Regions from separate parts of the Buttiauxella gaviniae genome, predicted to be linked through region 3. Evidence: predicted binding sites of a transcription regulator. Region 3 holds the regulator's gene; each other region holds the start of a gene.
What was found. The regulator sigma-54, encoded in region 3, starts transcription at its own class of promoters, with help from an activator protein. The targets are predictions, from matches to a motif close to GTTGGCACANNTTTCGCTNT.

Region 1: AB1E22_RS13710 (gamma-glutamyltransferase family protein) is a predicted target of sigma-54. The motif match lies at 1,157-1,176, and genes of this name have one in related genera.
Region 2: norV (anaerobic nitric oxide reductase flavorubredoxin) is a predicted target of sigma-54. The motif match lies at 1,221-1,240, and genes of this name have one in related genera.

Annotation. Positions count from the first base shown of each region.
Region 1 is NZ_JBFMVT010000002.1:2,821,233-2,823,504, reverse strand. It holds gene AB1E22_RS13720 (pyridoxal-phosphate-dependent aminotransferase family protein) at 1-69, opposite strand, end outside; gene AB1E22_RS13715 (MurR/RpiR family transcriptional regulator) at 259-1,098, opposite strand; gene AB1E22_RS13710 (gamma-glutamyltransferase family protein) at 1,214-2,272, shown strand, end outside.
Region 2 is NZ_JBFMVT010000002.1:2,949,640-2,951,911, reverse strand. It holds gene norR (nitric oxide reductase transcriptional regulator NorR) at 1-1,070, opposite strand, end outside; gene norV (anaerobic nitric oxide reductase flavorubredoxin) at 1,290-2,272, shown strand, end outside.
Region 3 is NZ_JBFMVT010000002.1:1,407,665-1,409,936, forward strand. It holds gene lptB (LPS export ABC transporter ATP-binding protein) at 1-166, shown strand, start outside; gene rpoN (RNA polymerase factor sigma-54) at 297-1,730, shown strand; gene hpf (ribosome hibernation promoting factor) at 1,753-2,040, shown strand; gene ptsN (PTS IIA-like nitrogen regulatory protein PtsN) at 2,124-2,272, shown strand, end outside.

The DNA.
Region 1 (2,272 bases), 1.4 Mb from region 3:
GATTGGTCCGGGCCCCATAAGCAAACGGTGTGGCGGGTTAATTTGCGTGAAGTGCTGAATATCGAACATGGCATTTCCTTTCATTCGTTACGAAACAAAAGATTCTTTATGAAAATATTCTGCAACTAATGTGCCACCCGCATTCATGAATGACAAACTAAGCAATAAGCTCTATTTCTTGTGAAATAAGGATTTCTGGAATCATAAGCTGAACCAGAATGGCTCCCATGATGTGTGCAAATGCACCAATAAAGTGCGCTAACGCTGTTCTAGCTCATCAAATTTTGCATACAGCTCAGCGATATGATGAATACGCTGGCGGCCCGTAGTTAACGCTTCATGCAGCACGGCATTCGCTAACACATTCACGAGGCTCATCGCGCTGCTGTAGGAGTCGAAAGCAGAAACGCTATCGAGTGGAGCGGCAAAATGCCAACGGCAGTAAGGCGTAAGGCCTGAGCCCTGCGCTTCGCTCATAACCAGCAGCGGCACCTGACGTTTATGCAGATTCGCCAGCAAAGGTTTGATAATGCGTGGGCGGCGACGAAACGCGATGGCAATAACGCAATCTTGCTCGCTGATATCCACCACCTCTTCCGCCAGCGTCTGGCCGGGTTGAGGCAATAACCAGACATCGCTCCGAATCTGTAATAACTGCTGGCGCAAGTGCATAGCAACCGGCCATGAGTTCCGTAACCCAATGATAAAAATGCGTTTTGAATGATTAATCGCCGCCACAACTTCTGCGAATTGCTGCGCATCCAGCAGATTGACCCACTGCGTCAGATTCGCCATTTCTTGCTTGTAGTGACGTGCTAATAACGTGTTACCTTGCACAGCATCGCGGTTTTCCGTAAGCGGCATTCCGCTCTGGCGCAGGGTACGCAGCTCCTCACGCATATCTTTGTAGCGCTCATAACCCAGACGTTTAAACAAACGGCTTACCGTGGCCTTCGATACGCCAGAAAGGCGAGCAAGTTCTGCGCTGTTGTAGCTAATCAGGTCATCAAAATGGTCGACAATAAATGCGGCAACCTTTTGTTCCTGCGGGGAAAGCTGCTCGTATGTCGCTCTCAAGCGCTCATCTAATTGTTTCATTGCGACCTCTGTAACTTTTGTTTCACCCGAGCCTGGCACAGTGAAACTCACTGCGCAACCTGGAACATCTCTTGCTTAGAGATAACACCGGGCTTCCGTTCTGAGAGAGTAAATAATGATGCAAAGCAATATGGCACCTTCCGGCATGGCCGTCACCCCGCACCATTTGGCCAGCGAAACCGCGTTATCGGTGCTGCGTCACGGAGGTGATGCTATTGAAGCGATGGTTGCCGCCGCCGCAACCATCGCCGTGGTCTATCCCCATATGAATGGCATTGGCGGCGACGGTTTCTGGCTGATTGTACCGCCAGAAGGTGAGCCCATTGCGATTGACGCCAGCGGCTCTGCGGGCTCGCTCGCAACACTGGAATTTTACGCAGGCGAGCAATCCATTCCTCATCGCGGGCCAAAATCCGCGTTGACCGTACCCGGTACTCTAAGCGGCTGGGACGAAGCCCTCAAAATCGCCGCACAGCTTGGTGGGGGGCAATTACCCCTCTCTCGTTTACTGGCTGATGCCATTCGTTATGCGGCAGATGGTATTCCCGTCACACAGTCCCAGGCGCTGGCGACTTGCAGCAAATATGACGAGCTGGTGAATGTTTCCGGTTTTGCTGAGACTTTTTTAGACCGCGGTGAAATTCCACCAGCCGGGAGCCGTTTTACTCAGCCACGCCTTGCCGAAACGTTGACGCGCCTGACCGTCGAAGGGCTGGAGAGTTTTTATCGCGGCCCTTTAGCAGTGCTAATCGCTGAAGAACTCGCGGATTCAGGCATCCCTATAAATCGGCAGGATCTTGCAGCCCAGCGCGCAAAACGCCGTATTCCTCTGCATCTTAGCCACCAGCATGGCGATATTTATAATATGACGCCGCCGACTCAGGGGCTGGTTTCGCTGGCGATCCTGGGGATCACCGATAATCTGGATATGGCGCAAGCAAACGAAACGCAAACCGTTCATCGCATCGTTGAGGCGACCAAAAAAGCCTTTGCGCTGCGCGATCAATACATCACCGATCCGCGTCATATCACCACCTCGATTCAAAGCCTGTTAGATCCTGCGCCGCTCAGCGCACTTGCCGCAGAAATTGACGACACAAAAGCCGCTGCCTGGGGAACCGGCAAAGGGCCTGGCGACACGGTCTGGATGGGCGTCATTGACAGCAGCGGTTTA
Region 2 (2,272 bases), 1.5 Mb from region 3:
GGCGGGACGTGCAGCGGAAATACACTTAAACGGTGGAATAAATCGGCGCGAAATTCGCCAGCCAGCACGTGCTGTTTAAGATCGCGGTTTGTCGCCGCCAGCACGCGGACATTTACACGCTGGCTGCTGTCATCGCCCACACGCTGAATATCGCCATACTGCAAAACCCGCAGCAGTTTGGCTTGCAGGGTTAAAGGCAACTCCCCTATTTCATCCAAAAAGAGTGTGCCGTTATCCGCCATTTCAAACTTTCCGGTTCGGTGGTGAATCGCGCCGGTAAATGCCCCTTTTACGTGGCCAAACAGTTCGCTCTCCGCCACGCTTTCCGGTAGTGCTGCGCAGTTTAGATAGACCAGCGGATTTGCCCCACGGGCCGAACCACTGTGAATCGCACGCGCCACCAGCTCTTTGCCCACGCCGGTTTCCCCGGTGATCAGCACGTTCAGATCGGAACCCGCAACAATTTCTATCTCTTTCTTGAGCTGCATAATTCCCGCAGACAACCCGACCATTTCGCCGCTGCCTGTTTTGGCCATGATCGGTGCGGCAGTAACCGCAGAGGTTTGATTCTCGAGCTGTTCCATTAGCAAGGCATTATTTAGCGCCCCCGCAGCTAATACGCTGATTAACCGCAATTCTTCATCACTGAAATGGTCGAACTGCGCGGGGTCCATACCATCCACCGTGAGCGCCCCGATCAGGTTCTGATCGGCAAACAGTGGCAGGCCCAGGCAGGCATGGACTTTCAGATCGGTATGGTCGGGGATCAGGCCATCGTAAGGATCGGGCAATTCACTCTGCGCCGGGAACCGCACCACGTCCCCCGCACGAGCAATGGCTTCCAGGCGCGGATGTTCGTCGAGATCAAAACGCCGCCCCAGCACATCGGCCGCCAGGCCATCTATAGCCAGCGGGCGAAACTGACGCGATTCATAACGCAGTAACGCCGTAGCGTCGCTGCCTAAAAGCTGGCGCAGCGTACGTATCAAACGGGCAAATCGGTCCTGATGAGAAATACCGCTTTGCAGGTCAATGGCAATATTGGCAAGGGAGGTAATTGAAAGACTCATAAAAAGCTCCAGAAAGAGAGGCAATCACTCTAGCTTTCGATAGTCAAAAAGACAATGACATTGTTAAATTGACATTATTTGAGACTGTCTTTTTGACAACCCCATTTGACCGTTGTTTTTAAAAATCGTTATAAATCAATAAAATAAAAAGTTGGCACGCCATTTGTATTATGTCAGGTACGAGCATCATTTTTTAATTTCTTTTTGAGGTACTGACAAATGGCTATTTTAGTTAAAAACAACATTCAATGGGTTGGTCAACGTGACTGGGAAGTACGCGATTTTCACGGTACCGAATACAAAACATTGCGCGGAAGCAGCTATAACAGCTATTTGATTCAGGAAGAAAAAAATGTGCTGATCGACACCGTCGATCATAAATTTAGCCGCGAGTTTGTTCAGAACCTGGCACGTGAAATCGATCTGAACAAAATCGATTACATCATCATCAACCATGCGGAAGAAGACCACGCGGGTGCGCTTTCCGAGCTGATGTCCCACATTCCGAACACACCCATTTACTGCACCGCAAACGGCGTGGATTCTATCAACGGTCACCACCACCATCCAGAATGGAACTTCAACGTGGTGAAAACCGGTGACAGCCTGGACATCGGTAACGGTAAACAACTGATCTTCGTTGAAACCCCAATGCTGCACTGGCCTGACAGCATGATGACTTACATGACCGGCGACGCAGTACTGTTCAGTAACGACGCCTTTGGTCAGCACTACTGCGACGAACACCTGTTTAATGACGAAGTGGATCAGGGCGAACTGTTCGAACAGTGCCAACGCTATTACGCCAACATTCTGACACCGTTCAGCCGCCTGGTAACGCCAAAAATTACCGAAATCCTCGGTTTTAATCTGCCAGTGGATATGATTGCCACCTCTCACGGTGTGGTATGGCGCGAAAACCCAACGCAAATCGTTGAACTGTATCTGAAATGGGCTGCGGATTATCAGGAAGATCGCATCACGATTTTCTACGACACCATGTCCAACAACACCCGCATGATGGCGGACGCCATCGCGCAGGGCATCACCGAAGTTGATCCACGTGTCGCGGTGAAAATCTTTAACGTCGCCCGCAGCGATAAAAACGAAGTTCTGACCAACGTATTCCGCTCTAAAGGCGTGCTGGTAGGTACTTCAACCATGAATAACGTGATGATGCCGAAAATTGCTGGTCTGGTTGA
Region 3 (2,272 bases):
GCTCGGTGTGCTGATTACGGACCATAACGTACGCGAAACGTTGGCGGTTTGTGAACGCGCCTACATCGTAAGCCAGGGCCATTTAATCGCCCATGGTACGCCAGCTGAGATCCTGGAAGACGAGCATGTGAAGCGCGTGTATCTGGGCGAAGAGTTCAGACTCTGATAGGGTAGGAAAGATCATAATATTTATACTCTAAATAATTCGAGTTGCAGGTAGGCGGCAAGGGAGTGCAGACAAAGCCCCTGCAGTTCGAAGTATGACGAGTATACACCTGAGGACGCTCGCTCTGAATATGAAGCAAGGTTTGCAATTACGGCTTAGCCAACAACTTGCTATGACTCCCCAGTTGCAGCAGGCGATTCGTCTGTTGCAACTATCGACGTTAGAGCTACAGCAAGAACTTCAGCAAGCACTGGAAAGTAACCCCCTGCTTGAGCAAACCGATCTGCATGATGAAATTGATACTCAGGAAGTTCGTGAAATTGAAGCATTAGACACTCGCGAGGCGCTCGAACAAAAAGAGATGCCTGACGAGTTACCGCTGGATACCAGTTGGGATGAAATCTATACCGCGGGTACGCCATCGGGCACTGGAACAGATTACATTGACGACGAATTGCCGGTGTATCAGGGAGAAACAACGCAGTCACTTCAGGACTATCTGATGTGGCAAGTCGATCTCACTCCGTTTTCTGACACCGACACCGCTATCGCCACGTCTATTGTCGATGCCGTAGACGAGATGGGTTATCTCACGGTTTCGCTTGAAGAAATTCTGGAAAGCATGGGTGATGACGAAATCACCCTCGACGAAGTGGAAGCCGTTCTTAAACGCGTGCAGCGTTTCGACCCGGTCGGCGTCGCGGCTCGCGATTTGCGCGATTGCTTGTTGATCCAACTTTCACAATTCAGCCGCGAAACACCGTGGCTGGCAGAAGCTCGCCTGATCGTAAGCGATCATTTAGATTTGCTCGCCAATCATGACTTCCGTAGCTTGATGCGCGTCACGCGTCTGAAAGAAGAAGTCCTGAAAGAAGCAATGTGCCTGATTCAGTCTCTGGATCCACGTCCAGGCCAGTCCATTCAGACGAGTGAACCCGAATACGTGATTCCCGATATTCTGGTCAAAAAGCTTCACGGCCGCTGGACTGTAGAACTCAACGCAGACAGTATTCCGCGTCTGAAAATAAATCAGCAGTACGCAGCGATGGGCACCAACGCCCGCAATGACAGCGATTCGCAATTTATTCGCAGTAACCTGCAAGAAGCGAAATGGTTGATTAAAAGCCTTGAAAGCCGCAATGATACGCTGCTGCGCGTCAGCCGTTGCATCGTTGAACAACAGCAAGGCTTTTTCGAGCATGGCGAAGAACACATGAAACCCATGGTTCTTGCGGATATCGCGCAAGTGGTCGAAATGCATGAATCGACCATTTCCCGTGTGACGACGCAAAAGTATTTGCATAGCCCGCGCGGCATTTTTGAATTGAAGTATTTCTTCTCAAGCCATGTGAATACCGAAGGGGGTGGCGAAGCTTCCTCAACGGCGATCCGAGCACTGGTTAAGAAGTTAATCGCGGCGGAAAATCCTGCGAAACCTCTGAGTGATAGTAAGTTAACGACTATGCTATCCGATCAGGGGATCATGGTGGCACGCCGCACTGTTGCGAAGTACCGAGAGTCTTTATCCATACCACCGTCAAACCAGCGTAAACAACTGGTGTGACCTAACCGATAAGGAAGACACTATGCAGCTCAACATTACAGGACATAACGTCGAAATCACTGACGCACTGCGCGATTTTGTGAGTACGAAGTTTGCCAAACTGGAGCAGTACTTCGAAAGAATTAACCAGGTCTACATTGTGTTAAAGGTGGAAAAGGTCACACACATTGCCGATGCAACACTCCATGTGAATGGCGGAGAAATTCATGCCAGCGCTGATGGCCAGGATATGTATGCGGCAATTGATGGTCTGATTGATAAACTGGCGCGCCAGTTAACCAAACATAAAGATAAACTAAAACAACACTGATAATCCGAGCAACTGTTTCGGCATCTACGGCTCGTTACCTGGTGTAACGGGCCGTTAGCATAACAGGGTGCTTAGGTGAACTTATGATGAACAACGATTCTGCTCTACAACTAAGTAATGTCCTGAACCAGGAATGTACGCGTACCAACGTACATTGCCAGAGTAAAAAACGCGCACTGGAAATCATCAGTGAGCTGGCGGCAAAGCAGCTCGGGCTACCGCCACAAGTGGT